Regions from separate parts of the Spirillospora sp. NPDC048911 genome, predicted to be linked through region 2. Evidence: riboswitches for the same ligand, from Rfam matches in the RefSeq annotation. Region 2 holds a riboswitch; the other holds the start of a gene.
The links. Region 2 has a riboswitch for cyclic di-AMP ahead of ACGFNU_RS43930 (CHAP domain-containing protein). Riboswitches for the same ligand answer to the same signal wherever they lie in the genome.
Positions count from the first base shown of each region.

Region 1: linked by a shared signal. The riboswitch ahead of ACGFNU_RS06220 (NlpC/P60 family protein) and the one ahead of ACGFNU_RS43930 (CHAP domain-containing protein) in region 2 are both predicted to bind cyclic di-AMP.

Region 1 covers NZ_JBICUD010000001.1:1,357,997-1,365,164, forward strand. Annotated here, with positions in the region: gene ACGFNU_RS06215 (LuxR family transcriptional regulator) at 1-141, shown strand, start outside; gene ACGFNU_RS06220 (NlpC/P60 family protein) at 1,172-2,089, opposite strand; cyclic di-AMP (ydaO/yuaA leader) riboswitch at 2,168-2,354, opposite strand; gene ACGFNU_RS06225 (amino-acid N-acetyltransferase) at 2,587-3,102, shown strand; gene ACGFNU_RS06230 (RDD family protein) at 3,106-3,867, shown strand; gene ACGFNU_RS06235 (RDD family protein) at 4,216-4,665, shown strand; gene ACGFNU_RS06240 (Lsr2 family protein) at 5,288-5,608, shown strand; gene ACGFNU_RS06245 (ATP-dependent Clp protease ATP-binding subunit) at 5,968-7,168, shown strand, end outside.
Region 2 covers NZ_JBICUD010000013.1:157,193-164,360, reverse strand. Annotated here, with positions in the region: gene ACGFNU_RS43945 (GNAT family N-acetyltransferase) at 1-222, opposite strand, end outside; gene ACGFNU_RS43940 (pyridoxal phosphate-dependent decarboxylase family protein) at 182-1,588, opposite strand; gene galT (galactose-1-phosphate uridylyltransferase) at 1,706-2,722, opposite strand; cyclic di-AMP (ydaO/yuaA leader) riboswitch at 3,056-3,207, shown strand; gene ACGFNU_RS43930 (CHAP domain-containing protein) at 3,220-4,008, shown strand; gene ACGFNU_RS43925 (CDP-glycerol glycerophosphotransferase family protein) at 4,215-7,168, shown strand, end outside; gene ACGFNU_RS43920 (glycosyltransferase) at 7,156-7,168, shown strand, end outside.

The sequences.
Region 1 (7,168 bases), on a different contig from region 2:
GTCACAGCCGATGTGGCGGCACGCAAGCTCGAGCTGAGCGCACGGACGTTGAGGCGGCGTCTGCGCACGATCTGTGATCGGCTCGAAGTCAACACCCCTATCGAGGCCGTGGTGTGGGCGGCCCGAAGGCAACTCATCTGAGCAGTCCGGAAGCGAGAGAAGAACTCCGTCCGTCCCCGCAGCGGCGACGCTGGCGCTCTGACAGGTAGGTCCCTGCAGGCGGCGTCGCCGCGGACGAGGTTCGACTGACAGCGGCGGCCACGGGGGGACGCCGCGCTCCGGCCCCGCTCACCCACGCTCTTCTCGTCCGCGCCTAGGCGCGGACGCGCCCTTAACGTTGCCCACGCAAGTCAAGGCACATGCAGCAGCGCCAGCACGCCCGTCGTCGAGCGCACACGAGGCGTGGCGCCTTCCTTAAGCCTGCCCGTCGCCTGCCACGCGCCTATCCCTACAGCTCGTATTCAGTTGCTGGGCACGTCACGTCCGTGCATCTGCGGTCGACCCGCACCAACGTCGGCCGACTCCGCATGCATCTCGGCCGGACGTTCACTGCCGCCCCACGTTCGTGAGACCGCCATGTGCGCATCGCCGCCGATGTTCGCAAGAACCCCTTGTCGGCAACGCCCACGACGCGGCGCAAGCCGCGCGTCAATGATGCCGCCACGTCCACCGCGCCCGCATGCGTCAATTGACGCAAGTTCTGGAAGCCACCTCACATTGACGCCACACCAAGGTCGCCAGCGCCTTCACGTCCGCCATACATGCATGCCAACCAAAGATTGACACTCAGCCGTGGGCGCACCGCTCGCGCTGGGCTCCGTAAGCCAATGCCTGTGCCGCAGGCAATGCTGCACGGGACAACGCTCGCGTGGCACGGCGCCGCTTGCGCGACAGCGCAACACTTGCGCAGGGCGCTGCGTGCGTGGGCCATCGCTTGTGCTGCAGGGCGCCACTTGCGTCAGGCAATGATTGCGGGTGAGGCAGCGCTCGCGCCGCACAATGCTCACGTGGAGCAACCATCGCGCGAGTAGGCAACGCTCGCGCGGTGGATTGACGCTCGTGTGTGGCGCTGTTTCAGCGTGGCGCCGCATGCTCATGCCGTGGAACAGCGTTGCGCCTCAGCGCAATGCTTCCGTGGAGGAACGCTTGCGGGGGCGTCGCTTGGGGTGGGTCAGGCTACTCGGACTGCGCCGGCGAAGGGGCGGCCTGCCAGGGGGGCGATTTTGACCACGTCGCCGGTCTGGGGGGCATGGAGCATCTTGCCGTCGCCTACGTACATGCCCATGTGGTGCAGGTCGCCGTAGAAGAAGACCAGGTCGCCTGGCTGGAGGTCGTTGCGGGAGATGTGCGTGCCCGCGTTCCACTGGCTGCCGGTGTAGTGGGGGAGGCTGATGCCCACCTGCTTGTACGCCCACATGGTGAGGCCGGAGCAGTCGAAGGTGGTGGGGCCGGCGGCGCCCCAGACGTAGGGGCGGCCGATCTTGCTCATGGCGTAGCGGAGGGCCTGGGCGGCCTTGCCGGTGCCTACGACGGGGAGCTTCGAGAGCTCGGAGGGGTCCTTCTTGACCAGGCGGCCGCGGACCTTCTCGTAGAGAGAGGTGACCTTCTTGCGCTGGCTTTCGAGTTGGGAGCGGAGTTGGGAGACCTGCTTGGCGCGTTGTTCGGCGGCCTTGCGGGCGCGCTGTGCGGCCTGCATGGCCTGCATCAGGCCCTGGACGCGCGTCCCGTCCTGGGTGGCGAAGTAGTGGAGCGTCGCGGCCTGGTCCAGCAGGCGCTGGGGATCCTGGGAGGCGACGAAGGAGACCGTGGGGTCGGCGCCGCCCTGCATGTAGCTGGTGGCGGCCAGGCTGCCGACCTTCTCGCGGACGCCCTCGAGTGACTTCTCCTGGCGCTTGGCGTTGTCGGTGGCGACCTTCGCGGCGCGCTGGGACTGCTGGAGTTTCACCTTGAGGCCGTTGTACTGCTCGGTCAGCTGTTCGAGCTGGTCGGCGAGTTTGTGCGCCTGGCTCCTGAGCTCCTTGGTGGACGGCTCCGGGTCGGCGTGCGCCGGGACCGCGGGAACGGCGACGAGCGCACCGGCTAGGGTCACCGCCCCGACACGGAATCGAGCGCTCCGCGAAAGGCGGGCGATGCGCGAAAAGGATGCAGGGCGCAATGGCTCCACTAATTCTCCTCTCCTCGTCCGCCTACCGAGTTAGCTGACGGGTTCGGGCCGGAGCAGCCCTTCCGCGGTGCGGGTGCGGATTCACCCCAGTCGGTGCCGGTTCGGGGGTGAACCCCCGAACCCACCGAAAGTGGGTCCCCGGCTCCTCGGAACGCTGGTTTGCGGCCCATGGACTCGGCGGTTCGGCCACCGAGACGCGGTGGCCGATGTCAGCGCAGGAGACTAACGGAGTCGGCCTTCGATGCCAACCGAAACATGCGAAATCGCGAGCGCACCTTCCGTCATCACCCGTGCCAGTGTGCTCTACGTCACCTTCGAGGCAGGGGTGTGGTCTCTTTTATCTAGTCACCCACGTTCGCTACCCAGAGTTAGGAGGAATCCACTACATGTAAAGGCCGCGCGTTCGATAATGTCGCCTGTTTGTGGAAGTAGTGATCCGGCGAGCCCGAACCGCCGATGTGCAGGAGATCCGTCGGCTGGTCGACATGTTCTCTGGGTCGGGGCGGCGTCTGCTGAGGAAGACCACGGTCACCCTGTATGAGGACGTGCAGGAGTTCTGGGTCGCGGAGGACCGCCAGGGGGAGCCGCGCATCGTGGGATGCGGTGCGCTGCACGTGATGTGGGAAGACCTGGCTGAAGTGCGTTCGGTCGCGGTGGAGAAGGGACACGGCGGGCGGGGCATCGGGCACCGCATCGTCAGCAAGCTTCTGGAGACCGCGCGGGAACTGGGCGTGGAGAGGGTGTTCTGTCTTACCTTCGAGGTGGACTTCTTCGCGCGCCACGGGTTCCAGCCGATCCTGGGCACCCCGGTCTCTCCCGAGGTGTACGAGGAACTCCTCCGTTCGTACGACGATGGCGTGGCCGAGTTCCTGGACCTTGACCGGGTCAAGCCGAATACGTTGGGAAATACCCGGATGTTGCTTCGCCTGGAGGACTGACCGATGAGTGAATCCCCCCATCGCGGGCGGCCGCCGTACCCGCAGTCGGGCGCTGGACAGCACTGGCAGGGCGGCCAGGCCCCGTCCCAGCAGCACTGGCAGGGTGGTCAGCCCCCGTCCCAGCAGCAGTGGCAGCCGGCGGGCGGCTCCCAGCAGCCGTACTACGACGACACGGCGGAGGCCGCCGAACTGCCGCTGGCGCCGATCATGCGCCGCGCCGGCGCGCGCCTCATCGACTACGTCCTGGTGGCGGTCTTCGGCTTCGCCCTCGTGCTGCCGATCACGCTGGGCGTGATCGGCCTCGATACGCCCGGCGACAAGGCCAACACCGAGGGCGGCATCTGGAACTGGCCGATCTTCTTCACGCTTTTCACGGTCCTGTCGGTGCTGCCCTTCATTTACGAGGCGGTCCAGCTGGTGATGTCGGGGCGGACCCTCGGCAAGCGCGTTCTCGGGCTGGGAGTGGTCCAGGTACGGCCCGCGGGCGAGGCGCTTACGACATACCAAGCGGTTTGGCGAGCGGCCATCAACAACGTCGCGTACCAGATCGGCGTCTTCGTCTTTCTGGCGCTCGCGGTCATGATCTGGGACTACTTCGCCTACGGCATGCTGCTCGTCTGGGCCGGCACCCTGATGGCCTACCTGTGGGCGATCTGGGACCAGCCGTTGCGCCAGTCCCTGCATGACCGCATGGCGGGCACACTCGTCATCGACGAGCGCGGCCAGTACGCGGAATACGACCAGACCGCCGAGTTCGAGGCCTGACGGCGCAGAACGGTGTCCACGTCCGAATCCTCTCCGCCGGATCCCGCGGCACCGGAGACGGCGGATGGCGCCACAGCGTCGCCCTCAGAGCCGTCTGAGGGCACGCCGCGGGACGCTGTGCCCCCAAGGCCTTCAAGGGCCGGACGCGTCGTTTCAGGGCGCCTCCTAGCTGAATACGCGCCCAGGCCCGGTTCGGTTCAATATCCGGCCGGCAGAGCCGGGGACCTTTCGGGCGTTCCTCCGAAGGTCGCGGCGGCCGGTATTGGCGCGGCGGTTTCCCGCGAACGGGCCGCGTCCGTTCCTTCTGGAACGCCTACTGGCAAGGGGCTAACGCCTACTGGCACGGGGCTGGAGCTTGCCGAGCCGGGCCAGAGATTGTTGGCTCGCATCGTCGACACCCTCGTGGTGGGGCTGCCGGTCGCGATGGTCGTTCGGGAGGCTTTGCCCGGGCAGGAGGCGGAGGTCGTCTTGCCGCCCGCCGTCGCCGGCGTCCTCTTTCTTTATGAGTGGCTTCAGCTCGCCGCGTGGGGACGCACGATCGGCAAGCGCTTCGCGGGCATCCAGGTCGTACGAATGAATTCCGGCAAACCGGGCGTGTGGCGAACGTTCCAGCGGTCGGTGGCGTACTCGGCCCCGATCGCGTTGCGCCCGGTGGCGATCCTTGGCGTTCTCGCGGGGCTCTTCTGGGTGGTCAACGCGGCGGCGATGTACGAGGGCGGACAGCGCCAGGCGCTGCATGACCGTCTTGCCGGGACGCTCGTGGTCAAGCGCGCGAAGGGCGCGCGGTCCGGTCGCTGACGTCGACTGGTATGGCGGCACCGTGACGGTGTGACGGTATTGATGAACTTTCCGCTGATATAGGTATGTCGCAGTGGCGCGGCCGCCACGCACACCTGTGCGGATGGCAACGGATTTCGTCGAGCTCGCCAGTAACGGAATCTATCCACATCGTGGTGGACCGGTCCTGATCACCTGTGCGTGACGGCCGGCGGGGTTCATTCGGTCCGGGACGGGGCCGGTTAGTACCGTTACGTGGGGGTTAAACGATGGCCCCGGGATCGGTGTTGCCGTGCCCGTTAAGGTGGCGCCGGGAGTATTTCTCTCCCGGTTGCGCCCTCGCGGGAAAGCCGGTCGTGTGAGAATGCAAGATCGATGGCCCAGGTCAGGGTGCCGACGGTGACCCCCGTCACGCCGAAATCATCCCGACGACCCGTGCCCGGACAATTCATGCGTCGGCGGTCCGGCGCCGCGGGTGTCAGCCACTGCCTATCAGGCGGATGGCTGATTCGGTGACCATGATTACGATGAGTTACCGGCAGGGAAGGAAACTTCATCGCGAGTGTTGAATTGTCATCGGTCGACTTCGCGGTATATCTTTGTCAACCGAATGCACTTTGCTCAAGCTGAAAGGTCTGTCCCCATGGCACAGAAGGTTCAGGTGCTTCTCGTCGACGACCTCGACGGTGGCGAGGCGGACGAGACCGTGGCGTTCTCGCTCGACGGCGCCTCCTACGAGATCGATCTCAGTGGCGCCAACGCAAAGAAGCTGCGGGATTCTCTGCAGCCGTTCGTGGAGAAGTCGCGTAAGGCCGGCACCGTCCGTCGTCGCCGTCCTCGCGGTGCGTCCAGTCGCGAACGGAGTGCCGACATCCGCGCCTGGGCCAAGCAGCGCGGCATCAAGGTCAACGAGCGTGGCCGTATCCCGCAGAACGTGGTCGAGCAGTACGAAGCGGCTCACTGAAAACCCTCGCTTCGGCGGCCCGCCCCGATCCCGGGGCGGGCCGTTCGCTTGTGGCGTAGCGTTCGGTGGGTTGCGCCGTCCGCGATGAGGTAGACAGCCCTCATTCGGCAAATCCGCGCCTGTGCGGCACGAACGACCCCCGTTGCCGTGAACGACCTGCTGAAAAGCCCCGTTCGCTTGCGGCGTAGCGGGAACATGACGCACCGGTGAGGTAGTTGGATGAGGATGAACAGCGCTTAGCTGGGGAACGTCTCCTGGTGGGAGTGCACCGGGTTGGCCTCCTCGGGGCGGGCTAGCATGCGGAAGGACAGGTCCGGACGTTCCGGACTCTGCCCAACCGCTCTGTGAGGAGCGACGAGATGTTCGAGAGGTTTACCGACCGCGCGCGGCGGGTTGTCGTTCTGGCTCAAGAAGAAGCCAGGATGCTCAACCACAACTACATCGGCACCGAGCACATCCTCCTGGGTCTGATCCACGAGGGTGAGGGTGTCGCTGCCAAGGCTTTGGAGAGCCTGGGAATCAGCCTCGAGGCGGTGCGCCAGCAGGTCGAAGAGATCATCGGCCAGGGTCAGCAGGCGCCGTCGGGCCACATCCCGTTCACTCCGCGTGCCAAGAAGGTCCTTGAGCTGTCACTGCGCGAGGCGCTGCAGCTGGGCCACAACTACATCGGCACTGAGCACATCCTGCTGGGGTTGATCCGTGAGGGCGAGGGCGTCGCCGCCCAGGTCCTGGTCAAGCTCGGGGCCGACCTCAACCGGGTTCGCCAGCAGGTCATCCAGTTGCTGCACGGCTACCAGGGCAAGGAACCGGCCGCCTCCGGCGGGCCGACCGAGTCGGCGCCGTCGACCTCCCTTGTGCTGGACCAGTTCGGCCGCAACCTCACCCAGGCCGCACGTGAGGGCAAGCTGGACCCGGTCATCGGCCGGGACAAGGAGATCGAGCGGGTCATGCAGGTGCTGTCCCGCCGCACCAAGAACAACCCCGTCCTGGTCGGCGAGCCGGGCGTCGGCAAGACCGCCGTCGTCGAGGGGCTCGCGCAGAAGATCGTCAAGGGCGAGGTGCCCGAGACGCTCAAGGACAAGCAGCTCTACACGCTCGACCTGGGCGCGCTGGTCGCCGGTTCCCGCTACCGCGGTGACTTCGAGGAACGCCTGAAGAAGGTCCTCAAGGAGATCCGCACCCGCGGCGACATCATCCTGTTCATCGACGAGCTCCACACGCTCGTCGGGGCGGGCGCCGCCGAGGGCGCGATCGACGCCGCCAGCATCCTCAAGCCGATGCTGGCCCGCGGCGAGCTGCAGACCATCGGCGCGACCACGCTGGACGAGTACCGCAAGCACCTGGAGAAGGACGCCGCGCTCGAGCGCCGCTTCCAGCCGATCCAGGTCGCCGAGCCGTCGCTCAGCCACACCATCGAGATCCTCAAGGGCCTGCGCGACCGGTACGAGGCGCACCACCGCGTCTCGATCACCGACAGCGCCCTGGTCGCGGCCGCGCAGCTCGCCGACCGCTACATCAGTGACCGGTTCCTGCCGGACAAGGCGATCGACCTCATCGACG
Region 2 (7,168 bases):
GAACCTGATGACCCATGTTTGTGTGTTGGGGTCGGTCAGATATTCCGCCCATTGGGCTTCTGTGAAGGTGACGCTTTCCCAGAGGTACTTTTCGCCGATCCTGATGTTGAGGGCTCGGTGAATCTCGGGAGTGGCGGGCGCCAGGGTGACGGTGGGGATTTCGTTGGCCGGGTCGAGGTCGTCAGGGCTGGTCATTTCCAGGTAGGTGACGGTTTCCCGCATCGAGCTCCTTCGCGATCCGTTCCACGTCGGCGTCGGTGGTGCGCCAGTTGCTGAACGCGGCGCGGAGGGCCGGGGTTCCTGCGTAGACGGTGGGGGTCAGGAACGTCGTGCCGGCGGCGGCCAGGTCCTGGGTGATCTTGTTGATGGCCGCGGGGGTGGGGTCGTCCGCGAGGGTGAAGCACGCCACGTTCAGGTGGACGGGGGCGAGCAGGCGCCAGGAGGATGATGCGGATATCGCCTCGCCCAGGAGCTCGGCCTGGGCGATGTTGCGTTCGACGATCGAACGGTGGCCCTCGCGGCCGTATGCGCGGAGCGTGAACCAGGCCGGGAGGGCGCGCAGGCGCCTGGAGTTCTCCGGGGTCAGGTGCACGAAGTCCGGGGTGGACGTGGGGAGGCCCAGGTAGGCGGCCGCGTTCTGGAAGACACGCACCTGGAGGTCCTGGCGCCGGGTGAGCTGGATCGCCGAGTCGTACGGGACGTTCAGCCACTTGTGCAGGTCCACGCAGATCGAGTCGGCGAGGGTGAGGCCGGCGACGAGATGCGCGTGGCCGGGGGAGAGGGCGGCGAACGCGCCGAACGCGGCGTCGACGTGGAGCCAGAACGGGTGGCGCTCGCGGAGGGCGGCGATGGCTTCCAGATCGTCGAAGTCGACCGTGTTCACCGTGCCTGCGTTCGCGACGACTATGGCGGGGCCAGGTAGGTCGGCCAGGGCGGAGGCTAGGGCGTCCACGTCTACGGCTTCGCGGCCAGGGAGGGTCGGGATGGTGCGGAGGCGGTCGCGGCCCATGCCAAGGATGGAAAGGGCCTTGTAGATGCTTGAGTGCGGTGTTCCGGAGAGCACCGTCACGTTTGCTAGGGCACCGACGCCTGCGTCAGCGATTGAGATGCCTTGTTGTTCGCCTAGCCATTCGCGTGCCAAGGCCAGACCCACGGTGTTCGACATCGTCGCGCCTGAGACGAACGAGCCGGTGTGCTCATCGCCGATGCCGAAAAGCTCGCGAAGCCAAGCGATCGTCTCCCGTTCCAGGTCGGGTGCGGATGAGTCCAGGCCGGGGGCTGCGTTCTGGTCGAGAACGCTGGTCAGCCAGTCTCCGGCTACGGATGCCGGGGTCGCGCCTCCGGTGACGAAGCCGAGGTATCGGGGGCCTGCGCTGCCTGAGAAGCCGGGTTCCCAGCGTTCGGCGAAGTCGGCCAGGGCATCGTCCAGGCCGATTCCGGCGGGTGGGAGGGGAAGCGGCTTGGCCGGGGCAGGGGGAACCGCGGCGGGACGGTCGTTCAGCCCGGAAAGGAGGGCGGCGGCACGGGCCCGCACGTTCTCTAGCAGTTCGGGCATCCGGGCCATGTCTTCGGCCAGGCGGGCGTCCATGACGGTCTCCTAAGGGTCGGGAGGGGCGCCTTATGAACGCTAGAGAACGTGCTTGTACCGTGTCGCGGTCCAATATTGGGAAGTGGTCTGGATTCAGGCTTCGCGGAGGCTATGGGTTCAGGCTTCGCGAAGGCTGCGGGCCGCGTCTTCCGGGGATACGTCGTTCACGAATGCGCCCATGGCCGACTCAGAACCCGCCAGAAATTTGAGCTTGCCGGGTGCGCGCTGGATCGAGAAGAGCTCCAGGTGCAGCCACGCCAGGTCGCGGTCCGCACGGACGGGGGCCTGGTGCCACGCCGAGACGTAGGGCAGCGGGAAGCCGAAGAGCCGGTCGAGCCGTCCCAGCACGTCGAGGTAGAGCGCGCCGAGGGCCTCGCGCTCGGCGCTGTCGAGGGCGGGCAGGTCGGGCACGCGGCGGTGCGGATAGACGTGCACCTCGTACGGGTACCGCGCCGCCTTGGGCACGAACGCCGTCCAGAGGTCGTTGGCCGTGACGACGCGCACGCCCTCCTCGCGTTCGGCCGCCAGCACCTCCGCGAAGAGATCGCCGGGGTGGCGGCGCGCGACGTCCAGCATGCGCCGGGTGCGCGGGGGCACGAACGGGTAGCCGTAGATCTGCCCGTGCGGGTGGTGCAGGGTGACGCCGATCGCCTCGCCGCGGTTCTCGAAGCAGAAGACCTGCTCGACGCCGGGGAACGTCGACAACTCGGCGGTGCGGTCGGCCCACGCCTCGATCACGGTCTGCACCTGCTCGGGCGGCAGCTCGGCGAACGATCTGCCGTGCTCGGACGTGAAGCACACCACTTCGCAGCGCCCGCCGGACGTGCCGTCGCCGTACGAGGGGAAGCGGTTCTCGAAGACCGCGACCTCGTAGTCCGGCGCCGGGATCTCGGTCGGCCGCCCCGGCGCGGAGGGACAGAGGGGGCAGTCGTCCGCCGAGGGCAGGAACGTCCGGGTCTGGCGGTGCGCGGCGACGGCCACCCATTCGTCGAGCAGCGGGTCGTGCCGGAGCTCCGACGCCGCGGCGCGGCCGGGCAGCGGCCGCTGGTCGACGGCGCTCCGGTCGGCGTCGTCCCGCCGGTCGAAGTAGATCAGTTCGCGGCCGTCGGCCAGCCGGGTGACGGTGCGCTTCACCGTCCGCATCCTTCGATCATGGGTCAAGCCTCCCATGACCTGGGGCATCAGCGGTGCGGTCGGCCCGGATCGAACGGCGCCGGCGCCGCGGCCCGTGTGAGGAGCATCACGGTGGGACGTTCCTGACAGCCGACTTGACCACGAGATGGGCGTTCGGGAATGTCCGGAAGGCTCCGCCTGTTGGGCTTCTCTGTACCTTCGTAGGGGAATCCTTGGTAGGGATTTGCCATTTCGTGAGGGTTTGATACCTTCTGTCCAATCTCGCGGGCCGTGTGTTCCGCCCCCTCGTTCCGAGATCGCGAGATCCATCCGAATAGCCGGGTGCCGCATCGGCGGTGCCCCAGGCCGAGTCCGCATCCCCCTCCATCGGATGCGGAGCCGGGGACCCACTCTCCAGGGGTGAATCGGCGTTCCACCGCGGGCGCCGTAGGGCTCTTCCATGCCCGAATCCGTCAGCTAACCCGGTAGGCGACATGGGAGTCAGGGAGTTCTCTTTCATGCTCGTTCGCAACGTTCGCACCATCGTGAAGCCGGCGTCCGACGACCCGGCCACCGCCGTCGGCGTCGCCCTCAGCGCCGTCATGATCGGCGCCCTCGGGCTCGCCGTCATCAACCCCTTCGGCAATGACGCCACCGCCGAGACCCGCGCCGACGCCCACGCGGCCGGCTCCGCTCAGGCCCTCAAGGCGGCCAGGAAGGCCACGGCCGCCAAGAAGGCCGAGAACACCGGCAGGGGCGAGCGGGCCGAGAAGGTCACCGCCGCCCACGCCGTCAGCTCGGCCCAGGCGATCCAGGTGGCCATGAAGCAGGTCGGCATCACGGAAGGCCCGAAGGGCCAGACCAAGTTCCACGACTGGTACGTCAAGACCAACGAGGCCAAGCTCACCGCCAGGCGTGACGGGGGCGACATCGCCGAGTACAACGGCGCTGCCTGGTGCAACATGTTCGTGTCCTGGGTCGGCGCGCAGACCGGCGTCAAGGGCATGGGCTGGGACGCCTACACCGTCCGGCACGCCGCGTGGCTCCAGAAGAGCAAGCGGTGGGGCCAGGTGGCCAAGCCGGGAGCCCTCGTCTTCTTCGACTGGCAGAACGGCTCGGCCGGCGGCATCCAGGGCATCGACCACGTCGGCATGGTCGTCAAGGACAACGGCGACGGCACCATCTCCACGGTCGAGGGCAACATCAGCAGCTCCGTGGTCGCGAAGGTCCGGCCGAAGTCGTCCGTCGTCGGCTACGGCTACCCCGACTACGCCGACTACAAGAGGGAAGCCGGAAAGAACGGCTGACGCACCCCCACCTCTGACGCGGGCCCCCGCCCCCTACGGCCCCCAACTCCCTGCCCTGAAGGCGTCCGGCTCCGGCCGGGCGCCTTCCGGCATTTCACGCGACCTCGGGGTAATGCGAATCATTCAGACGCTTTGCCCCCACTTAGCTCCATGTCCGAGGTTTCTGGAAAGGAACACGGCACATGGGACGGAACGGGGGAGCATCCATGCCGGGACGGCCGGATGTCAGTGTCGTCGTGATCGGATACAACGACGCCGCGCGGCTGCCGCGCGCCGTCGGCTCCGTGCTGGGCCAGTCGCTCGGCGGGGTCGAGGCGGTGGTGGTCGACGACGCCAGCACGGACGGGACCGGAGAGGTGGCCGACCGGCTGGCGGCCGAGCACCCGGACCGGGTCCGGTCCGTCCGCCTCCCCGAGAACTCGGGTGGCTGCGGTCGTCCGCGCAACGCCGGGACGGAGCAGGCACGCGGCCGGTACGTGATGTACCTGGACAGCGACGATCTCCTCGACCGGCACGCCTGCCTCAATCTCATCGCCACGGCGGAGGAGACGGGGGCCGACCTGGTGTCCGGCCTCTGCATGCGCGTCCTCCTCGGTGCCAACTCCTTCAAGGAGCGCAGTTGGTATCCGTGGCTCTACACCCGCCGAGCGGTCTTCGGATCTCTCAGTGACAAGCCCGATCTCCTCTACGACACCCTGGCCACCAACAAGGCCTACCGCCGCGACTTCCTCGAAGAGCACGGCCTGCGCTTCGTCGAGCGCCTCCACTACGAGGACCTGCTGTTCTCCGCCGAGGCGTACCTCGCCGCCGGCAGGACCGCCCTCATCCCGCACCGCGTCTACAACTGGTTCGTCGAGCCGAAAACGGCGACGACCACGACAACAACGACGACCACCACAGCGACAGCCACCACAGCGACAGCCACCACAGCACCGTCGATCTCCAACCGGCGCGCCGAGCTGGCCAATTTCTCCGACCGCCTGGAGATCCACCGCCGGATCGACGCGACGTTCCGGCTGCGCGGGGCGTACGACCTGAAGCGCGTCAAGGACGCCAAGTTCGTCAACCACGACCTGCTCCTCTACCTGCGCGAGCTGCGCGACCGCGACCCCGTCTACCGCGCGGGCTTCCTGGAGCTGGCGGCCGCCTACCTCGCGGAGCTGGACCCCCGGGTCTTCACCGAGGCCAATCCGGTCCCCGCGATCGCCGCGTTCCTGCTCCGCGAACGTGACCTGCCCGGCGCGCTCGCCGCGGCGGAGTACGGGCGGCGCAGGCGGCCGGAGCTGCGCAACGAGCTGCGGGAGCAGGACGGCCGCGTCTTCTGGGGGACGCGGCGCGCCGACAGTGCCCTGGCCCGCAGCGTTCTCGACGTCACCGGGCTCGGCCTCCATCAGCGCCCGCTCCGCGAGCTGTCGCCCGCCAACACCGTCACGAGCCTGGCCATGCGAGGCGACCACGCGCACCTCGAAGGCCACGTCCTGAACGTGCTGGACCGCATCTCCGCCAGGGCCGAACTCACCGGCACCCTCGAACTCAACGACCGCCGCCGCCCGACCCGCGTGCGCCGCGTCCCCGCCGCCGTGGTCCACGACGGCGCCCGCCTCCGCTGGCAGGCCGACTTCGATCCGGCGCGGACGCTGCGCCCGTTCGGGTTCGCCGATCCCGTCTGGGACGTGCGGTTCCGTCTCGACGTCGACGGCGAGGAGATCATGACCCGGCCCGGCGAAGGGATCAACCAGGGAAGAAACGAGGGCGAAGGCGACGGCGAGACGTTCGACGGGGTCGTCCTGCCCGTACGGCCGCGCCTGACCCGGCTCGCCGCCGACGGAATGCGCTCGTACGTCACGGATTCTGGCCATCTGGCGTTCAAGCTGGAAGGTTCCGGCAGGCTGACGCGGGCGACCATGGCGGTGGTCCACCGGGCCGCGGCCACCTCCGCCGGACGCGGCGCCTGGGCGCACGTGCGCAGGATCGAACGATCCGTTCTGCGTACGCTCACCGCCCGCAAGTCCAAGATCGCCGTCTTCAACCGCGTGCTCAGCAAGCTGCCGGTGCGGACCGGGACCGTGGTCTTCGAGAGCCACCTGGGCAAGCAGTACTCCGACAACCCCAAGTACATCTACCGCGAGCTGCGCCGGTCCGGCATCCCCGTCCGCGCCGTGTGGTCGTACGAGTCGTCCACGTGCGGCTTTCCCTCTGACGCGACGCTCGTCAAGCGTGGCTCGTGGAGCTATTTCCTTGCACTCGCCAGGGCCGAGTACTGGGTCGACAACCAGGGCTTCCCGGACGGCATCCGGAAACGCCCGCAGACCACCTACATCCAGACCTGGCACGGGTCGGCCCTGAAAACCATGGGCTTCGACCAGCCCAGCATCAAGAGCGGCACGCTCGCCCAACGGGAACGACTCCAGCGCATGGTGAAGCGCTACGACTGCTTTCTGGTGCGTTCGCAGCACGACGTCGACACCCTCGTCAGAGGACTGGGCGTGTCCTCAGAGCTCCTGCCCGTCGGGTACCCGCGCAACGACCCGCTCGTCACCAAGGCGCAGGACGACCCCGAACTCGCCACCGAGCTCGCCAAGCTGCGCGACCGGCTCGGCCTGGACGACGACGGGCGCAAGGTCGTGCTGTACGCGCCGACGTTCCGCTCGAATCCGGACGGCCGCGCCGTCCGCGACCTCGACCCGCCCATCGCCCCCGACCGGTTCGTCCAGGAGCTGGGCGAAGACCTCCTGCTGCTCGTCCGCCCCCACTACCTCAGCACCGTGCACCTGCCGCCGGCGGTTCAGGGCTCGATGCGGAACGTGGGCAACGTCCCCGACGTGACGCTGCTGTTGCTGCTCGCGGACGCCCTCGTCACCGACCAGTCCTCGATCATGTTCGACTACGCCCTGCTCGACCGGCCGATGATCGTCCACCTCCCCGAGGACGTGGAGTTCGGGCGCGGCTACGTCGACCTGACGAAACACGCGCCGGGCCCCATCACGCGCACCGAGCGAGAACTGGTCGCCGAGCTGAGCACGCTCGCCGCAGGCGGCGACCCGGGCGCCACCCGTCGCAGGGCCTTCGCCCAACGGTTCGGCGAGCACGACCAAGGCACCGCCGCCCGAGCCGTAGTAGACCGTTTCTTCAGGGAAGGGAGCCCGCGTGGCCGAGCCGC